One region of the Arthrobacter sp. NPDC057009 genome, then DNA from elsewhere that is predicted to be linked to it. Evidence: riboswitches for the same ligand, from Rfam matches in the RefSeq annotation. Region 1 holds a riboswitch; the other holds the start of a gene.
The links. A riboswitch is a leader RNA that binds a small molecule or an ion and turns the genes downstream of it on or off. The one in region 1 is predicted to bind glycine.
Positions count from the first base shown of each region.

Region 2: linked by a shared signal. The riboswitch ahead of gcvP (aminomethyl-transferring glycine dehydrogenase) and the one ahead of gcvP (aminomethyl-transferring glycine dehydrogenase) in region 1 are both predicted to bind glycine.

Region 1 is NZ_JBHUSB010000009.1:92,438-102,833, reverse strand. It holds gene ACFTR6_RS11595 (NtaA/DmoA family FMN-dependent monooxygenase) at 1-1,344, shown strand, start outside; gene ACFTR6_RS11590 (hypothetical protein) at 1,349-1,489, shown strand; gene ACFTR6_RS11585 (alpha/beta fold hydrolase) at 1,588-2,370, opposite strand; gene ACFTR6_RS11580 (methylenetetrahydrofolate reductase) at 2,514-3,326, opposite strand; gene purU (formyltetrahydrofolate deformylase) at 3,332-4,276, opposite strand; gene cycA (D-serine/D-alanine/glycine transporter) at 4,273-5,763, opposite strand; glycine riboswitch at 5,913-6,009, opposite strand; glycine riboswitch at 6,251-6,351, shown strand; gene gcvP (aminomethyl-transferring glycine dehydrogenase) at 6,502-9,354, shown strand; gene gcvT (glycine cleavage system aminomethyltransferase GcvT) at 9,365-10,396, shown strand, end outside.
Region 2 is NZ_JBHUSB010000005.1:13,804-24,199, forward strand. It holds gene ACFTR6_RS06860 (nitrilase-related carbon-nitrogen hydrolase) at 1-1,021, opposite strand, end outside; gene ACFTR6_RS06865 (Dps family protein) at 1,267-1,746, shown strand; gene ACFTR6_RS06870 (MFS transporter) at 1,884-3,440, opposite strand; gene ACFTR6_RS06875 (TetR/AcrR family transcriptional regulator) at 3,509-4,048, shown strand; glycine riboswitch at 4,269-4,367, shown strand; gene gcvP (aminomethyl-transferring glycine dehydrogenase) at 4,554-7,421, shown strand; gene gcvT (glycine cleavage system aminomethyltransferase GcvT) at 7,488-8,636, shown strand; gene gcvH (glycine cleavage system protein GcvH) at 9,303-9,686, shown strand; gene glyA (serine hydroxymethyltransferase) at 9,683-10,396, shown strand, end outside.

The DNA of each region.
Region 1 (10,396 bases):
AATTCAGGCACCGTCTGGAAGTCGGCCGAATCGGGATCACAGACGGACTTCGAATCTTTCCGCCGCATCGCCCAGACCGCGGAGCGGGGCCTGTTCGCCGCGTTCTTCCTCGGCGAGGGACTGCGGCTGCGGGAGCACCTCGGCCGCCCGCACGCCCTGGACGTCGCCGGCCGGCCGGACGCACAGACCATGCTGGCCGCACTGGCTTCCGTGACCAGCAGCATCGGGCTGGTGGCCACGCAGAACACCACCTACAACGACCCCGCGGATCTCGCCCACCGGCTCGCCTCGCTGGATCTGCTCTCCGGCGGCCGTGCGGCGTGGAATGTGGTCACCACGGACAACGCCTGGACCGGCGCGAACTTCCGCCGCGGCGGCTACCTGGACCACGCCGACCGGTACGTCCACGCCGAAGCGTTCGTCACCACGGCCAAGCGGATCTGGGACTCCTGGGCGGACGGCGCCATCGCTTCGAGCCCTGCCGCTGCCGCCTGGGCCGCGCCGGGTTCGGCCCGGCCCGTGCACCACGAGGGCAAGCACTACACGGTGGACTACGTTCCCCGGCTGCCGCGCAGCGCCCAGTACCGTCCGGTGCTGTTCCAGGCCGGCGACTCGCCAGAAGGCCGCGACTTCGCGGCCCGGCAGGCCGACGTCATCTTCTCTGCGCACCCGAAGCTCGACGACGCCCTGGGCTTCCGCCGCGACATCGTCCAGCGCACGGTCAATGCCGGCCGCTGTGCAAACGACGTCAAGATCATGCCCGCGAGCGAGTTCATCCTTGCGGCCACGCCGGAGGAGGCACTCGAGAAGAAGAACTGGGTGCGGAGCCTGCAGATCGGGCCCGAACAGGCCGTCGCCTACCTCGAACAGTTCTGGGGCCGCGAGCTGCAGGAATTCGATCCGGACGGCCCGCTGCCGGAGATCGATCCCGTGGTGGAGGAGACCTCCGAGACTCGCGGCAGCGGTTTCCACGGCGCCAACGCGAAGCAGCTGGCGGATCAGTGGCGCGCTGAAGCCAAGGACAAGGGCCTCAGCATCCGGCAGTTCGTCTCCGCCCGGACGAGCCGCGGGGACTCCAGCTTCACGGGATCCTATACCGAGGTGGCGGACCGCCTGGCGGAGTATGCCCGCACAGGTGCAGTGGACGGCTTCAACATCTCGCCGTGGCTGATCCCCACCGGCCTGGACGACATCGTCAACCGCCTCGTCCCGGAGCTGCAGGAGCGCGGCGTCTACCCCACCGGGTACGCCGGGTCTACGCTGCGCGAGAACCTCGGGCTGGCGACTCCCGTCCGGCAGGCTGACGCGGCTGTGGGGAACACCGCCGTCGGTCTGGAAGTCTAGGCTCGTGGACGGCGGCCGTGGCGGTGAAGACCGGGTTGTTGAAGGCAGCGTTGTTGAACAGCGGGGGTCGGACCACGGCGGGTCGGTCAACAACGGGGCAGACACCATCCGGCTCCAGCTGACCGTCCGGGAACTGCTCCTGTAACAACCCCATCGATTGCTCCATAGGTGCCCTTTTCGAACCTCATAACGGCACCTGTGGAGCAGTCGATCGGTGCTTAAACTCAGGGGGACCCGGCTTCGTCAGGTGGCCACGAGTGACAGGAAATCCTCAATCCATGTCTGCACTCGGCCGTCGTCCAGGTGCAGTCCGTGCCTGCCGCCGTCGACCTTTATCAGCTGCGCGCCCGGAATCCGTTCCGCCATCGCGACGGCGTTCGCAGCAGGCGCCAGGGCATCCTCGCTGCCGTGGATGATCAGGACCGGGGCCTGGATTTGCGCAAGAACATCCCACGCGTCATGCAGCCGGCTTGCCCTGAAGTGCCTGCTCTTGACCGCAGCGGAGGCCTGCACCCGAAAGAACGCGGCTACAACCCCGGGATTTTGCTCCACAAAGGCGGGGCTGACGAACAGCGGCGCCATGCGTGCGGGGTCACCGCTGGTGAGTGCGGCAGTGGCGGCAGCGCTCCGGCCCGGTCCCCTGGCGTCGCCGGCACTTGTTGCGGCCAGGACGAGCGACGCCACCCGGGCGGGGAAGTCCACTGCCATCCACTGCGCAGCGCGGCCACCCATCGAGTGCCCATAAACATGGGCCCTGTGGACGCCGGCCGCATCCAGAACGGCCATGGCGTCCGCCGCAAAGGCACGCGTGGTGTAGTTTTCCGCGCCGCCTTCCGAGCTGGCGCCGATTCCACGGTGGTCGAAACGGATGACCCGGAACGAACGGGCCAGGCCAGGCACCACCGGGTCCCAGCCGGCCATTCCCGTCGCCTGCCCCGCCACAAGCAGCAGCGGTTCGCCGCGGCCTTCCTCCGTCCAGGCAAGCTCCGCCCCGTCGGGGGTCACGGCCTTTTTCAACGGGGTCACCTGTCCAATGTACCCGCAGGGCGTTGGCCCGAGGATAGGGCAGTGTACGATTGGACCGCCAAAGCGCGAACGTACACTTGTGGCCCCATTTCACCGCGGAAATGGGGCCACAAGTGTACGTTCGCGCTGTTGGAGTGCTTGGTTCAGGAGGCGTTGGCTCCTGCCGGGAGGTTCCAGGCCGTCAGGGGCTGGGTTTCGACGTTGTTGAAGGTGTAGAGGTGGATGCCCGCGAGTGCAGGTTCCGTGGCAGCCAGTTCCGAGACCAGGGACGTGGATGAGTAGCTCCCGGCGTTCAGGAGCCGGCGCGCGAGCGGTCCCTTGCGGTTCAGGAACTTCAGCGACGGACCAACCCCGATCTTCGTGGCCAGCGAGATCAGCTTGGCCCGGGGAACGGCCCCGGCCACTCCCGCCCAGATGGGAAGGTCAACGCCCTCGCGGCGGAGCAGTTCGGCGTACCAGCCGATCCTGGTGGCCGAAAAGCACATCTGGGTGACCACGCTCGAGGCCAGATGCTGCTTTTCGAGCAGCGCATCAAGCATGTGCAGTTCGTTGTGCTTCGGATGGCCTTCCGGATATCCGGCCACGCCGATGGCCACGCTTCCGCCGGTCAGTTCGGCAATGTCCTCCATGAGCCGGAGGCTGTTGCCATAGGGACCGGCGGCTTCCACGGCATCGCCACCGATCGCGAAAACCTCGGTGATTCCCGCGGCCTCGCACTCGCGTAGCAGGCCCGCCAGCTGGGTCCGGCTGCTGAGGCCCCGGGCGGCCAGGTGGGGAATCACGTTGTAGCCGAGCCCGCCCAGCTGCACGGCGGCCCGCACGGTGGCCTCCGGCCCGTGGTGCGGCAAACAGGTCACCGTCAGCGTGGATCCGGCAGGAACGTGCGCCTGGACGTCGCGGATGATGCCGTCCGTGGGAATGATCTCCAGACGCACCGGCAAGTGGTTGAATCGCACGTTTGTCACCGCAGGATGACCGTCCGGTTCCCGGACAGGATGATTCTTCCTTCGGCGTGCCAACGCACAGCGTTCGTCAGGGCCTTGCACTCCGCGTCCTTGCCCACGGACACCAGGTCCGCGGGGGTGTAGGTGTGGTCGACCTCGATCACCTGCTGCGCGATGATCGGCCCCTCGTCAAGCTCTGAATTGACGTAGTGCGCCGTGGCGCCGACCGTCTTCACCCCGCGCTCATGCGCCTGGTGGTAGGGCTTTGCGCCCTTGAAGCTGGGCAGGAACGAGTGGTGGATGTTGATGGCCCTGCCGGCGAGCCGGGCGGTGGCCGAGTCACTGAGGACCTGCATGTAGCGGGCCAGGACCACCAGTTCGACGTCGAGCGCCTCCACGAGTTCCAGCAGGGCGCCTTCCGCTTCGGGCTTGGTGGCCGCTGTCACGGGGACGTGGTGGAACGGGATTCCGTGCCAGGCCGCGAGCCCCTCCAGGTCCGGGTGGTTGGACACCACGGCTGCAATCTCCACAGGAAGTTCGCCGCTGCGGGCGCGGGCCAGCAGGTCGTTGAGGCAGTGGTCGTATTTGGACACCATCACCAGGATGCGCTGCTTGCGGTCGTGCCGCTCCAGGCGCCAGTCCATGCCCCATTGCCCTGCCAGCGGCGCGAAGCGTTCGCGGAGCTGTTCGACGGCGGTGATGTCGACGGCGGCAGTGTCACCCGGGGCGGCGGTGGAGGCGAAGTGCACCCGCATGAAGAAGTGTCCCGCGCTCCGGTCACCGAACTGCTTGAGGTCCACGATGTAGCACTCCTGCTTGAGCAGGAAATCCGCGACCGACTGGACGATCCCCAGCGAATCCGGGCAGGAGAAGGTGAGCACAAACTCTCCGGCTCCGGGCCCGCGGGACTGGGCCGCCGCCGTCGGGCCCGCCGCCGTCCGCTTTTCCTCGGTGCTGATCATCCCTGGACGCTCTCTTTCTCCTGCTGCCGGCTGTCCGCAACCTCGCGGGCGGCGTTTTCCTCGGCGCGCAGCTCGTCCTGGAAGGCCTCGTAGCGGGCAATGTGGGCAGGCCGGCGGCGCAGCACCAGCCAGGCAGCACCGAGGAGGACGAACCAGACCGGTGTGACCAGCAGGGCGGCCAGCGTGTCAGGTTGAGTGGTGAGGGTCCACAGCACAAAGCCGAAGAACGCGAAGACCGCCCACACCATGGGAATGCCGCCAGGCATCTTGAACTTGGAGGCGGTGTGCAGATGCGGGCGCCGGCGGCGGAAGGCGATGTAGCTGGCGAGGATGATCGACCAGACGAAGACGAAGCAGACGGCAGAGACGGTGGTGACCATGTCGAACGCCTTGCCCACGTCCTGCCCGGCGTACATGAGCACCACACCGGAGAGCAGCAGCACGCAGGACAGGAACAGGGCGTTGTTGGGTACCTTCCGGCGGGACAGGCTGCTGAAGACGGCTGGCGCATCCCCTTCCTCGGCCAGGCCGTAGACCATGCGCGAGGTGGAGTAGATGCCGGAGTTGGCCGAGGACATTGCCGAGGACAGGACCACGAGGTTGACCACCGTGGCAGCCGCCCCGAGGCCGGCCAGCGAGAACATGGCGATGAACGGGCTGTGGCCGGCCGCGAACTGGGTCCAGGGCGTGACGGACATCAGGATGATGAGGGCGCCCACGTAGAAGAGCAGCACGCGCACCGGAATGGAGTTGATGGCCTTGGGCAGGTTCCTCTCCGGGTTCTTGGCCTCGGCGGCCGTGGTGCCCACGAGTTCGATGCCCACGAACGCGAACACGGCGATCTGGAAGCCGGCCACGAAGCCCATGAATTCATTGGGGAAGAAGCCGCCGTGGCTCCACAGGTTGGTGAAGCTGGCCTGCCCGGAGTCGCTCTGGAAACCGGTGAAGATCATGAACATGCCCACGATGATCAGGGCAGCGATGGCGATGATCTTGATGAGGGCGAACCAGAATTCGGTTTCGCCGAAGGCCTTGACGGTGGTGAGGTTCAGCAGCAGCAGGATGGCCACGGTGGCCAGGCCGGGGATCCAGAGCGGCAGTCCCGGCCAGAGTTCACGGGAGTACCCTGCGATCGCGATGACGTCCGCAATTCCCGTGATCACCCAGCAGAACCAGTAGGTCCAGCCGGTGAAAAAGCCGGCCCAGGGGCCCAGCAGGTCGGCGGCGAAATCGCTGAAGGATTTGTAGTTGAGGTTGCTCAGCAGCAGTTCGCCCATGGCCCGCATGACGAAGAACAGCATGAAGCCGATGATCATGTACACGAAGATCACCGACGGCCCGGCCGCGGAAATGGTTTTGCCGGAACCCATGAACAGGCCGGTGCCGATGGCGCCGCCAATGGCAATCAGCTGGATGTGGCGGTTGCTCAGCTGCCGTTCCAGTCGCGGAGCTTCCCCGGCCGGGGACGCAGGAGGGTGAATCGTCATAAGGAACTCCATTGTTCAAGTGGCACCAAATGGCCACACTGACAGGGTTCCTCCCCGCTCTGTACTGGACCTGAGAGATTCCGCGGACATGGTTGACCGCTTTGCACCTTCGGTGAGCCCGGGCACGCCAGGCTGCTTTTCAGAGTTGCCTCGCCGCGGCGGTACGTGGGCCTGAGAGTTTCCTGGGGAGGGTTTGCTCCTACGGCGCCCGCTGATGTACCGGCAGGGCTCTCCCGCCGCAGATCGTAAGCATTTTCAGTTATGGAAGCGAGGGCCGCGGTCCTGCCCTGGAAGCCCGGTCCGTGCCGGTCAGCCCAGTCCCGCTAGCCACCGGGTTCAGTGTGGTCTCGGTCACGAAGAATTGTCAAACCCGGCTCCCCGAGGCCTTCACGGTCCTCGCCGCGGAGGCTTGGCCCGACCGCGTTTTGGCATTCGCCGCCCAGTGCTGTACTGTGTGAGCCGAATCACCCACATCTTCATAGCCTTTCGAACCGTGGCGGGAGAGTCCTCCCAGTCATGCACCGGGCAGGCGCCGTAGGAGCAAATCCTCCCCAGGAATCTCTCAGGCCCCAGTACCGCCGCGGCGAGGCAACTCTGGAAAGCAGCCAAGCATTGTTTGGCTCACCGACGGTGCAAGCGGACACCCGTGTCCGCGGAATCTCTCAGGTCCAATACAGAGCGGGGAGGAACCCAAATCCATGCCGTGCCACCCGTGGCCGGCCAGACCTGGAGTTCCTCATGACGATTCAATCGCTTCCGTCAACGTTTGCTGACCGGCATATCGGCGCCCGCCGCCAGGCCGACATCGACACCATGCTCAAGCACGTTGGCTATGACACGGTCGACGGCCTGGTTGACGCCGCCGTTCCGGCCTCCATCCGCCAGGAAAACGCGCTGCGCCTCACCGCGGCCCTCAGCGAAGTTGAGGTCCTGGCCGAGCTTCGCCGGCTTGCGGCCAAGAACAAGACCGCCGTGCAGATGATCGGCCAGGGCTACTACGACACCGTGACGCCGCCGGTGATCCGCCGCAACATCCTCGAGGCCCCCGCCTGGTACACCGCGTACACGCCATACCAGCCGGAGATCTCCCAGGGCCGGCTCGAGGCGCTGCTGAACTTCCAGACCATGGTCCAGGACCTGACCGGGCTGCCTATCGCCAACGCTTCCCTGCTGGACGAAGCCACCGCCGTGGCCGAGGCCGTGCTGCTGATGCGCCGCGCCAACAAGAAGAACGAGGGCAAGACCGTCCTGGACGCGGACTGCCTCCCCCAGACCATCGCGATCGTGAAGGGCCGCGCCGAGGCGCTTGGCTTCGAGGTGGAGGTCGCTGACCTCGCCCAGGGACTGCCCGACGGCGACATCAACGGCGTCGTGCTCCAGCAGCCCGGCGTTTCGGGCCGGGTGTTCGACCACTCCGGTGTGATCGCCGCCGCCAAGGAGCGCGGCGCGCTGGTGACCGTGGCCGCGGACCTGCTGGCCCTGACCCTCATCACGCCTCCCGGCGAGCAGGGGGCCGACATCGCCGTCGGCACCGCCCAGCGCTTCGGTGTCCCGCTGTTCTTCGGGGGCCCGCACGCTGCCTACATCGCCGTCCGCACCGGCATGGAGCGCACCCTTCCCGGCCGCATCGTCGGCGTTTCCAAGGACAACGCCGGAGCTCCCGCGTACCGGCTTGCCCTGCAGACCCGCGAGCAGCACATCCGCCGCGAGAAGGCCACGTCCAACATCTGCACCGCGCAGGCACTGCTGGCCATCGTGTCGTCCTTCTACGCCGTCTACCACGGCCCCGACGGACTGAAGGCGATCGCCGAGACCGTCCACCGCAACGCCCGCGTCTTGGCTACGGCACTGAAGACTGCCGGCCGCGAACTGGACAGCGAAACCTTCTTCGACACCCTCACCGTCCGCGTTCCGGGCAAGGCCGCCAAGGTCATCACCGCCGCGGAGGCCCGCGGCATCAACCTCCGCTTCATTGACGCGGACACCGTGGGCGTCTCCATCGATGAGACGACGACGGCGGCAACACTCTCCGCTGTTGCCGTCGCCTTCGGCGCGGGTCCGGTTGCGGACGCGGCGGGCTTTGAACTGCCTGAGGCCGTGCTGCGCACCTCGGACTTCCTGCAGCACCCGGTGTTCAACACGCACCGCTCCGAAACCCAGCTGCTGCGCTACATCCGCAGGCTCTCCGACCGCGACCTGGCACTGGACCGGACGATGATCCCGCTGGGCTCGTGCACCATGAAGCTGAACGCAACGGCCGAGATGGAAGCCATCTCCTGGCCGGAATTCGCCTCGATCCACCCGTTCGCACCGGACTCCCAGACCGCGGGCTGGCGCGAACTCATCGGCGGCTTGGAAGCCGACCTCGCCGAGATCACCGGCTACGACCAGGTCTCCATCCAGCCCAACGCCGGGTCGCAGGGTGAGCTGGCGGGTCTGCTGGCGATCCGCAGCTACCACCGCTCCCGCGGCGACCACCAGCGCAACGTCTGCCTCATCCCCGCCTCCGCGCACGGCACCAACGCGGCCTCGGCCGTGCTGGCCGGCATGAAAGTGGTCGTCGTGGCCACCGCCACCGACGGCACGATCAACCACACGGACCTGTACACCAAGATCGAGCAGTACCGGGACGTTCTCTCGGCGATCATGATCACCTACCCCTCCACCCACGGGGTGTACGACGGCGACGTCCGCGAAGTATGCGACGCCGTCCATGCCGCCGGCGGCCAGGTGTACGTCGATGGCGCGAACCTCAACGCGCTCGTCGGTCTGGCGCAGCCAGGCAAGTTCGGCGGGGATGTCTCGCACCTGAACCTGCACAAGACCTTCTGCATCCCGCACGGCGGCGGCGGACCCGGCGTCGGACCCGTCGCGGCCAAGGCCCACCTCGCCCCGTTCATGCCGGGCGACGCCACCAAGGCTTCTTCCGAGGGTGCCGTGGACGGACACGGCGTTGCGATCAGCGCGTCCCGGTTCGGCTCGGCCGGTGTCCTGCCGATCTCCTGGGCCTACGTGAAGCTCATGGGCGGCCAGGGCCTGACCGAGGCCACCAAGTCGGCCCTCCTCGCGGCAAACTACGTCGCGGCGCGGCTGGACGAGTACTTCCCCGTCCTTTACACCGGAGACAGCGGGCTCGTGGCGCACGAGTGCATCCTGGACCTGCGCGGCCTCACCGCCAAGACGGGCGTCACCGCCGAGGACGTGGCCAAGCGCCTGATCGACTTCGGCTTCCACGCACCCACGCTGGCGTTCCCGGTGGCCGGCACGCTGATGGTGGAGCCCACCGAGTCCGAGGACCTGGCCGAGATTGACCGGTTCATCGAGGCGATGATCACCATCCACGCCGAGATCCAGCAGGTCGCCAACGGTGACTTCACCCTGGAAAACTCGCCCCTTCGCAACGCACCCCACACGGCAGCCGCCGTCGTCAATTCCGACTGGAAGCGTTCGTACCCGCGCGAGCAGGCTGCATTCCCGGTGTCCTCGCTCCGGCAGGACAAGTACTTCCCGCCGGTGGGCCGGATCGACGGCGCCGCCGGTGACCGCAACCTTGTGTGCTCCTGCCCGCCCCTTTCCGAGTTCGAGAACTAAGGATTATCCAATGACCGAGAACTACACCGCCCTCTACGACCAGCACAAGAAGGCCGGCGCATCCTTCACCGACTTCGGCGGCTGGCAGATGCCGCTGAAGTACGAATCGGAACTGGCCGAACACCATGCGGTGCGCAACGCGGCCGGCCTGTTCGACCTCTCCCACATGGGTGAAGTCTGGGTCACCGGCCCCGATGCGGCCGCGTTCCTGGACTATGCCCTGGCTGGCAAGCTGTCCGCGATCGCCGACGGCAAGGCCAAGTACTCGCTGATCTGCGACGCCGACGGCGGGATCATCGACGACCTGATCTCTTACCGCCGGGCTGAGGACAAGTACCTCGTGGTGCCCAATGCGGGCAACGCAGCCAAAGTGGCCGCCGCCCTCGCCGAGCGCGCAGCGAACTTCGACGTCACCGTCGAGGATGCCTCTTCGGAGATTTCGCTGATCGCGGTGCAGGGTCCCAATGCGGAGGCGATCCTGCTGCAGCTCGTTCCGGCAGAACAGCACTCCCTGGTAACTGACCTGAAGTACTACGCGGCCGTTGAGGTCGGGATTGCGGTGGGCGGCAGCGTGCAGAACCTGCTGCTGGCCCGCACCGGATACACCGGCGAGGATGGCTTCGAGATTTACGTCCCCAACGCCGAGGCACCCCGGCTCTGGGAAGCGCTGCTTGAGGCGGGCGAAGGGCACGGGCTGGTCCCCGCCGGCCTCGCCGCCCGCGACTCGCTGCGCCTGGAGGCCGGCATGCCGCTTTACGGCAACGAGCTCTCCCTCCGGGTCAACGCCTACGCGGCCGGACTCGGTCCGGTGGTTTCCCTGGCCAAGGAAAGCGACTTCGTGGGCAAGGCGGCGCTGGCCGACCTCAAGGCAGCCGGCGTCGGTTCCACCATCGGGCAGAAGCTCGTGGGCCTCAAGGGCACCGGCCGCCGCGCCGCGCGCGGCCACTACCCGGTCCTCAAGGACGGCACCCTGATCGGTGAGGTCACGTCGGGCCAGCCCTCCCCCACCCTCGGCTACCCGGTGGCCATGGCCTACGTCGAC
Region 2 (10,396 bases), on a different contig from region 1:
GCTCGGCCGGGGCATTAGGCGTGCCGAACGGCTCCCCGGGGCGGACCGGCTCGGTGAGCCGGGCATAGGTGTCCGGGCGGCGGGTGGTGAGGAACGGGAAGAGCGTCAGCCAGTCCTTGCGCTGGTCGAGGTCGAGGTCGGCCACGAGGACCGCCGACTCGTTCCGGGGTGCCTGGACCAGGACGCGGCCGTAGGGATCCGAGATGAAGGAGGAGCCATAGAAGTTCAGGCTGCCCTCCTGGCCCCAGCGGTTCGGGACCACCATGAACAGGCCGTTGGCGATGCCGTTGCCCACGATGACCTGCTGCCAGAGCGGCTGGGTGTCAAAGTCCGGGAACAGCGGCTCGGAACCGATCGCCGTCGGGTAGACGAGCAGTTCGGCGCCGCCGAGTGAGTACATGCGCGCCAGCTCGGGGAACCACTCGTCCCAGCAGGTGGGCATGCCCAGCCGGGCACCGCCGAGTTCAGCCGGGGCATGAACCTGGTAGGCATCCTCCGCGGCGGGACCCTGGCGGAAGAACTTGTCCTCGTAGTATCCGGCGGTCACCGGGATGTGCAGCTTGTGGGTGCGGGCCAGGAGTTCGCCGGACGGCGAGACCAGGATGGAGGTGTTCAGGCCCAGCCCGTCGTCGGAGCCGTCCGGGTTGGCGGCCCGCTGGTAGAGCGAGGCGTGCACACTGATGCCGTTCCGGCGGGCGGCCTCGGCCGCGAAGCGGAAGGTGGGGCCGGTCAGCAGGTCCTCGGCGGCGTCGGAGGGGCGGGGGCGGTGCTGCCCCTGCAGCGCCAGGTCGTTCTCCGGAACCTGGTCGGCGGGGTAGCGGGAGAGGGTGAGCTCGGGCAGGAACACCATGGTGGCACCCAGCCGGGCGGCACGGTCGATGCCGTCGTTGAGCTCTGCACGGAGTGCGGCGGCGCTGCTGTGCCAGCGGTGCTGTACGACGCCCACCCTCAAGGAAGGACGTCCGGACGGCGCTGTCCGGGCGAGCGAAGCAGGCGCGTTGGGGCAGGTTATTTCGATCATGATGATGATTACTCCAGTGAGACGACCGTCACTAAATGAATGACGTTCATTTAGTATGCACGTGCGTCCGTGGCGTGGCAAGGGTTATTTGAATGCCGATCATTTATGACCCTGCCCGCTCGCGACCGGAAGTTGGTGCCCGGAAAATTAGTAAGTAAGCTGATCGTGAAATTCGCACTCCGCTGCTCCCCGTGCTGGAGCGCCTGCGGTAGCGTCGAAAGCACTGGACCATTCGAGGAGGATTCATGAAGGCTTCACCGACACTGACCAACAACATGCAGGCCGTCCTGACGGACCTGATCGAACTGCACATCCAGGGCAAGCAGGCGCACTGGAACATCGTTGGAACCAACTTCCGGGATCTGCACCTCCAGCTGGATGAAATCGTCACCGCCGCCCGGCTCTTTGCCGACGACATGGCCGAACGGATGCGCGCCCTGCATGCCCTGCCGGACGGACGCAGCACCACCGTGGCCAAGTCGACGAACCTTCCCCAGTTCCCGGAGGGGCTCATCAACACCAAGGATGCGATCGACCGCATTGTGGCCGCGCTGGAAGCGGCCGTGGGCACCATGCGCAAGGTCCATGACGAGGTGGATGAGGAAGACCCCACCACCGCAGACCTGCTGCACACCTTCATCGAAAAGCTCGAGCAGTTCGCGTGGATGACCGCCGCCGAGAACATGAAGGCGACGGCCAGCGTCACGCAGCCTGACAGCAAGTAGCCGCGCGGGCAGTTATTGCCCGCGCCGGTTGTCATGGGCGGCCCTGGGGGGATTCCTCCGGGGCCGCCCGATTCTGTGTCCGCTACTTCTTTGTGCCCGTTACTTCGCGCGGTCCCGACTACTTCTCGCGGTGCCCGCTACTTTGCGCGCGGGATGCGGCTAAGTACGACGGCGGCCAGCACCGACGCGGCAGCCATCAGTACCAGCCCAATCGCCGCAGTGATATGGACGCCGGAGCCAAAGGACGCCCGGGCTGCTGCCGTCAGCGCCTCGGCCAGCGGTGCCGGCAGCGATCCGGCGAGCTCCATCGCGCCGGCCAGTGTTTCCCCGGCCTTGTCCGCCGCCGCTGCAGGGACCGTCTCCGCAATGACTGCCGGCAGGGCGAGGTGCTGCTGGTAGGACGCGGTCAGGATGGATCCCAGCACCGCCGTGCCGAGGAGTGAGCCCACTTCGTAGCCCGTCTCGGAGATCGCTGCCGCTGCGCCGGACTTCGCTGCCGGCGCTGCTCCCAGGATCAGGTCGTTCGAGATGGTCTCGGCTGCTCCCACACCCACGGCCAGGAGAAGGAGGGCGGCCAGCAGCGTGGCGGGGCCGCCGTCGTGATTTCCGAACGTGACCAGGCAGTAGCCGGTGGCGCTCAGCGCCAGTCCCGCGGCCACCACAAAGCCGGGCCGTACCTTCCTCACCAGCGGAACCACCAGCAGGCCCGCCAGCACCATGGCCGTAAGCGCGGGCACCATGGCGGTGCCGGACTCCGATGGTGACATGCCTTCGAGCAGCTGCAGGTGCTGTGCCAGGAACAGGATGAAGCCGTTGTAGGAGAACAGCGACAGGATGTTTGCCGTGATCGCCGTGCTAAACACGGGGTTCCCGAACAGGGACAGGTCCAGCAGTGGCGATGCCAGGGCCTGCTGGCGTCGGACGAAGAGGAAGCCCATGGCCATGCCGAAGGCCATGACGGCGAAGGGGGCCAGGCCGGGGCCGTGGGTTGCCAGTTCCTTGATGCCGTAGACCACCGGCACCATGGTCAGCATCGACAGCACCACGCTGGGGGCATCCACCCGTCCCGGCTTCGGATCCTTGGATTCGGGGATGAGGAAGCGGCCCAGGACCAGCGGCGGCAGCATGATCGGCACGGCCACCAGCAGGACTGCGCCCCACCAGAAATGCTCCACCAGCCAGCCGCCAAAGATCGGCCCCAGCGCTGCACCCCCGGAGAAGCATGCCGCCCAGATGGCAACGGCCAGCCTCCGCCTGCCCGGTTCCTGGAAGATGTTGCGGATCAGGGACAGCGTGGACGGCATGAGCATCGCGCCGAAGAACCCGAGTGCTGCGCGGCCGGCGATGAGCCATTCGGCACTCGGTGCGAACGCAGACGCTGCGGACACGGCCGCAAAGCCCGAGATGCCGACCAGGAGCAGGCGGCGGCGTCCGATCTTGTCGCCAAGGCTGCCCATTGCCACAAGGAGCCCGGCAAGGACCAGCGCGTAGGCGTCCACCACCCACAAAAGCTCCACGCCTGAGGGATCCAAGCTGCGCGCGATGGCGGGAAGGGCAAACGTCAGTGCCGTATTGTCCACGGCCACCAGGAGGACCGGGAACATGAGCAGGGCCAGGGCGAACCAGTCGCGGCTCTTGTGTGCAGCCGCGTTGCCGCCGGTGAGCCTCGGGCTAAGGGTCGAGTGGATCGTCATGAAATAACTATACCGTCCGGACGGTATAGTTATCACCCTGTTTGCCGGAACCGGGCATGATGGAATCCATGCCCAGAAAACCGGTCGCGCGCGGCGCAGTCCTCGATGCCTTCGAATCCCTCCTGATTGAGGTGGGGGAGCGCGCTGCCACACTTGACGCCGTGGCCGCCCGCGCCGGCGTCTCCAAGGGCGGGCTCCTGTACCACTTTCCGAACAAGGAGGCGCTGATCGGCGTCCTGCTGGACCGGCTGGATGAGTTCGCCGAGGCGGATGCCCAGGCCATGGCAGCGGCTCCCGAGGGTGCTGCCGCCTACTTCATCAAGTCATCGGTCTGGGCCGATACGCCGCTGGACCGCGCCATCGTGGCTGCCACCCGGCTCGCCGAAGTGGCCCACGAGGAAACGCGGCGCCGGTTCGCCCACATCCAGCAGCGGTGGCTTGATGAGATCGCACGCGATGTCGGACCGGGCCTGGCCAAGGCTGTTTTGTACATGGGTGACGGGCTCTACTTCAACGCCATGCTGTCCATTGGCCCCGCCGCGACCCCGTCCGAGACGGCTGCGGACGTCGAAAGCCTCCTTGCCGCCCTTGACCGGCTGCGGGGGTAGGCCGGCTTGCGGCCGGGCTGCCGCCACGGTTTGTGGACGCGAACCCGTCGGAACGCATCGAAGCCGCCGGAAATTTCCAGCGAACGGGAGGCCTTCCGGCGTTTTCGTTCTGGGGCCGGCCGTCATGCCTCACCCTGCGCCGACACGGTTTGCGGACGCGAACCCGGAGTAGGAGAATAGGCTCGGTGGCAGCTGTCACCGCCCAACTTAATAAAGCCTTTGATCTGCGGCGGGAGAGTCCTGCAAGTAGGTACAAGCAGGCGCCGTAGGAGCAAAACCTCCCCAGGAATCTCTCAGGCCCACGTACCGCCGCGGCAAGGCAACTCTGGAGAGCAGCAGGCTGCCCCTGAAATGCTCCGCTCCGCGCGGACGGTTCAGGGCGTGCTGTGCTCACCGACGGTGCAAGCGGGGCTGTGCGAAGGCGCAGCAACGCGGAATCTCTCAGGTCCAATACAGAGCGGGGAGGAACCCGAATCAATGTGGCGTACCCTGCGCCGCCTTAGTCATGGAGTTCCTTTTGACCGTTAGTTCAGCCTCCTCGTCCTTCGTCGACCGGCATATCGGCGCCCGCCGCCAGGCCGACGTCGAAGCCATGCTCAAGGCCGTCGGCTACGACACCGTCGACGCGCTGGTTGATACGGCAGTGCCCAACGACATCCGCCAGGACTCCCCGCTGGCGCTCGCCCCGGCGCTGAGCGAAGTGGAAGCTCTCGCCGAACTCCGGAAGCTCGCGGCGAAGAACAAGACTGCCGTGCAGATGATCGGGCAGGGTTACTACGACACCGTGACGCCGCCGGTGATCCGCCGCAACATCCTCGAGGCCCCCGCCTGGTACACCGCGTACACCCCGTACCAGCCGGAGATCTCCCAGGGCCGGCTCGAGGCGCTGCTGAACTTCCAGACCATGGTCCAGGACCTGACCGGGCTGCCCATCGCCAACGCTTCCCTGCTGGACGAAGCCACGGCCGTGGCCGAGGCCGTGCTGCTGATGCGCCGGGCCAACAAGAAGAACGAGGGCAAGACCGTCCTGGACGCGGACTGCCTGCCGCAGACCATCGCGATCGTGAAGGGCCGTGCCGAGGCACTCGGCTTCGAGGTGGAGGTCGCGGACCTCGCCCAGGGGCTGCCCGACGGCGAGATCAACGGTGTCGTGCTCCAGCAGCCCGGCGTTTCGGGCCGGGTCTTTGACCACTCGGGCGTGATTGCCGCCGCCAAGGAGCGCGGCGCGCTGGTGACCGTGGCCGCCGACCTGCTGGCCCTGACCCTCATCACGCCTCCCGGCGAGCAGGGCGCCGATATCGCCGTCGGCACAGCCCAGCGCTTCGGTGTGCCGCTGTTCTATGGCGGACCGCACGCCGCCTACATCGCCGTCCGCACGGGCATGGAGCGCACCCTTCCCGGCCGCATCGTCGGCGTTTCCAAGGACAACGCCGGAACTCCCGCGTACCGGCTTGCCCTGCAGACCCGCGAGCAGCACATCCGCCGCGAGAAGGCTACCTCCAACATCTGCACCGCGCAGGCGCTGCTGGCTATTGTGGCCTCGATGTACGCCGTGTACCACGGACCGGAGGGTCTGAAGGCAATCGCCGAAACCGCCCACGGCCACGCCAGGACTCTCGCCGCGTCGCTCAAGGCTGCCGGGCTGGACGTCCTCCACACCAGCTTCTTCGACACCGTGACGGTCTCCGTCCCGGGCAAGGCGGCCGCCATCGTCGCCGCCGCCGAGCAGAAGGGCATCAACCTCCGCAGCATCGACGACACCGTTGGCATCTCCACGGATGAAACCACGACGCCGGCCATTGTCGCTGACGTTCTCGCCGCCTTTGGTGCCACGGCAGTGGAGGCGGGTGACGGTTTCGCACTGGAGACCGCCGTCGAACGTTCCTCCGCGTACCTGCAGCACCCGGTGTTCAACACGCACCGCTCCGAAACGCAGCTGCTGCGCTACATCCGGAAGCTTTCCGACCGCGACCTTGCCTTGGACCGGACCATGATCCCGCTGGGTTCGTGCACCATGAAGTTGAACGCGACGGCTGAGATGGAGGCCATCTCCTGGCCGGAATTCGCCTCGATCCACCCGTTCGCCCCGGACTCCCAGACCGCGGGCTGGCGCGAACTGATCGCTGACCTTGAGGGGCAGCTGACGGAGATCACCGGCTACGACCAGGTGTCCATCCAGCCCAACGCCGGGTCGCAGGGTGAGCTGGCGGGCCTGCTGGCGATCCGCGGGTACCACCGCTCCCGCGGTGATGAGCAGCGCAACGTCTGCCTGATCCCGGCATCCGCGCACGGCACCAACGCGGCCTCGGCCGTGCTGGCCGGCATGAAGGTGGTCGTGGTGGCCACTGCCGCCGACGGCACGATCGACCACGGGGACCTGTACGCGAAAATCGAGGCCAACAAGGATGCGCTCTCCTGCATCATGATCACGTACCCGTCCACGCACGGGGTATACGACGGCGATGTCCGCGAAGTATGCGACGCCGTGCATGCCGCCGGCGGTCAGGTGTACGTGGACGGCGCGAACCTCAACGCGCTGGTGGGCCTGGCGCAGCCGGGCAAGTTCGGCGGGGACGTCTCGCACCTGAACCTGCACAAGACCTTCTGCATCCCGCACGGCGGCGGCGGACCGGGCGTCGGCCCCGTCGCAGCCAAGGCCCACCTCGCCCCGTTCATGCCGGGCGACGCGGCGACCTGGACGGAGGGCAACGACGTCCCGATCTCCGCGTCGCGCTTCGGCTCCGCGGGCGTGCTGCCCATCTCCTGGGCGTACGTGAAGCTCATGGGCGGGGCTGGCCTGACCGAGGCCACCAAGTCTGCGCTGCTCGCAGCCAACTACGTGGCGGCCAGCCTGAACGACTTCTTCCCCGTGCTCTACACGGGCGAAGGCGGCCTTGTGGCGCACGAGTGCATCCTGGACCTGCGCGAACTGACGGCCAAGACCGGCGTCACCGCCGAGGATGTGGCCAAGCGGCTGATCGACTACGGTTTCCACGCGCCCACGCTGGCGTTCCCGGTGGCGGGAACGCTGATGGTGGAGCCCACCGAGTCCGAGGACCTGGGCGAAATCGACCGGTTCATCAAGGCCATGATCGCCATCCGCGGCGAGATCGACCAGGTGGCCAACGGAGACTTTACGGTCCAGAACTCGCCGCTGCGCAACGCACCGCACACCGCGGCCGCCGCGATCAGCTCCGACTGGGACCGCGCCTACCCGCGCGAGCAGGCCGTCTTCCCCGGGCACACGCACAAGCAGGACAAGTACTTCCCGCCGGTGGGCCGCATCGACGGCGCAGCGGGTGACCGCAACCTGGTCTGCTCCTGCCCACCTCTCGAAGCGTTCGAGGACAACACAGCAGCGTTCGAAAACTAAAGCTCCCATGGTGGGCAGGCCGAAGCCGTACTTCGGCCTGCCCACCGGCACCCAAAGGATTCCTCAATGACTGAGAACTACACCGCCCTTTACGAGGAGCACAAGAAGCTTGGCGCCTCCTTCACCGACTTCGGCGGCTGGCAGATGCCCCTGAAGTACGGCTCCGAACTGGCCGAGCACCACGCCGTCCGCAATGCGGCCGGCATCTTCGACCTCTCCCACATGGGCGAAGTCTGGGTGACCGGCCCCGAGGCCGCAGCCTTCCTGGACTACGCCCTGGCCGGCAAGATTTCCGCCATGGCCGTCGGCAAGGCCAAGTACTCCCTGATCTGCAACGAGGACGGCGGCATCATCGACGACCTCATCGTGTACCGGCGGCCCTCTGACATTGAGGACAACGACAGGTTCCTCGTGGTCCCGAACGCCGGCAACGCCAAGGTCGTGGCCCAGGCACTGGCGCAGCGGGGCGCCGGCTTCAACGCCGTTGTCGAAGACGTCTCCGCCGAGACATCGCTGGTCGCCGTGCAGGGTCCCAAGGCCGAGGAAATCCTCCTGCGCCTGGTCCCGGCCGCCCAGCACGAGCTGGTCACCGGGCTGAAGTACTACGCCGCCGTCGAGGTCCCCTTCCTGGTGGGCGGTGCCAGCCGGAACCTGCTGCTGGCCCGCACCGGTTACACCGGTGAGGACGGCTTCGAGATCTTCGTGGAGAACGACGGCGCCGCCGCCCTCTGGCAGTCGATCGTCGCCATCGCGGATGAGGGTGAGCTGACGCCTGCCGGTCTTGCCTCCCGTGATTCGCTCCGTCTGGAGGCCGGCATGCCGCTCTACGGCAACGAGCTTTCCCTCGAGGGCGACCCGTTCGCCGCCGGCCTCGGCCCCGTCGTCGCGCTGTCCAAGGAAGGCGACTTCGTGGGCAAGGCCGCGCTGGCAGCCAAGAAGGAAGCCGGGGCCGGCTCCACCACGGGCCGCAAGCTCGTGGGCCTCAAGGGCCTGGGCCGCCGCGCCGGCCGCGGGCACTACCCGGTCCTCAAGGACGGCAACGTCGTCGGTGAAGTGACCTCCGGCCAGCCCAGCCCCACCCTCGGCTACCCGGTCGCCATGGCCTACGTCGACGTCGCCTACGCCGAACCCGGCACGGCCCTGGACATCGACCTGCGGGGCAAGGCGGAGCCGTTCGAAGTCGTCGCACTGCCTTTCTACAAGCGCTCAAAGTAGCCCAACCAGTCCTGCCCCCTAGTGCCGTTCCCGGCACCGGCCCCGTCGGGGCTAACATCCTCCGCGTGCTCGGTCGCGTAGACGCCCGCTGAGCGGACGTGACGCTCCCGAATGGGCCCACGCCGTCAGGGTTCCCTGGCCGAGCTTGCGAGGTTAGGGAGACGGTGGGGAGCACGCTTCCGGATGCCAGCCCCTAAGGGGGCCGGCAACTCAGCTCGGGTTTAGCAGTTGGGACAGAACACGCTGAGGCTGTCGCGCTCCTCGCAAGCCAAAGGTGCTGGAGAGGGGCCGCCGTCGGATGAGCCCTACCGAAATCCGACCGGTGGGGTATGCCCTCGCCAAGCTCGATCATTGGCGGTTGAGCTTGGCGAACCGGCACCCCGGCTTTCCCAGCACGGGACCGCCGTAGTTTCCTCCGGGAAACTGTTGGCCCCGAGAACTGAACTGACTAACGGCGGGTGAGGGGTCTCCGGAAGCGTGCTCCCCACCGTCCCCCTAGCCTCGCAAGCTCGGCCCGTGAACCCGGACGGCGTGGGCCCAGCACGCGGAGGAGTTCCCTCAGCCGCCACCCAAGCCACGCAAGCCGGGCGCGGAGGAGTTCCCCCACACGCCACCCAAGCTACGCGCTGTACGAGACAACAGATTTCAACAGTTAGGAAAAAACACATGGCAAAAGTTGCCGCTGAACTGCAGTATTCCGCCGAGCATGAATGGGTTTCCCGCGGGGACGGGAATGTGGTGTCCATTGGCATTTCCGCCGTGGCCACTGACGCCCTCGGCGACATCGTTTACGTTGACCTGCCCGAGGTCGGCTCGGCCGTGACCGCGGGGGAGACCTGCGGCGAGGTGGAGTCGACCAAGTCGGTCTCTGACCTGTACGCCCCGGTCACCGGTGAGGTAGTCGAGATCAATGACGACGTCGTTTCCGATCCCGCGCTGATCAACAGCGACCCGTACGGGGCCGGCTGGCTGTTCAAGGTGGCCGCAGAGTCCGAGGGGCCGCTGCTGTCGGCCGAGGAGTACGCGTCCACGAACGGCGGCGAGCTGTGAGCGGCGCAGGTGCCGCAGGCACAGAAACAGTTGCGTTTGAGCAGGTTGTGTCGCCGAGCCTGAACGCTGACCTCGCGGAGCTGGATCCGGAGATCGCGGTGAAGATCGACGACGAACTTGGCCGCCAGCGCTCCGGTCTGGAGATGATTGCGTCGGAAAACCACACTGCGGCTGCGGTGATGCAGGCGCAGGGTTCGGTGCTGACCAACAAGTACGCCGAGGGCTACCCGGGCAAGCGTTACTACGGCGGCTGCGAGCACGTTGACGTGATCGAGCAGCTTGCCATCGACCGGGTCAAGGCCCTGTTCGGTGCCGAATACGCGAACGTGCAGCCGCACTCCGGTGCGCAGGCGAACGCCTCGGTGATGCACGCGCTGATCAAGCCGGGCGACACCATCATGGGCCTGAACCTGGCCCACGGCGGGCACCTGACCCACGGTATGCGCATCAACTTCTCCGGCAAGCTGTACAACGTGGTCCCGTACCAGGTCCGTGAAGATGACCACCGGATCGACATGGCCGAGGTGGAGCGCCTGGCCCAGGAGCACAAGCCGCAGCTCATCGTGGCCGGCTGGTCCGCGTACGCCCGGCAGCTGGACTTCGCCGAGTTCCGCCGGATCGCCGATTCCGTGGGCGCCTACCTGATGGTGGACATGGCGCACTTCGCGGGCCTTGTCGCTGCGGGGCTGCACCCGTCCCCGGTGCCGCAC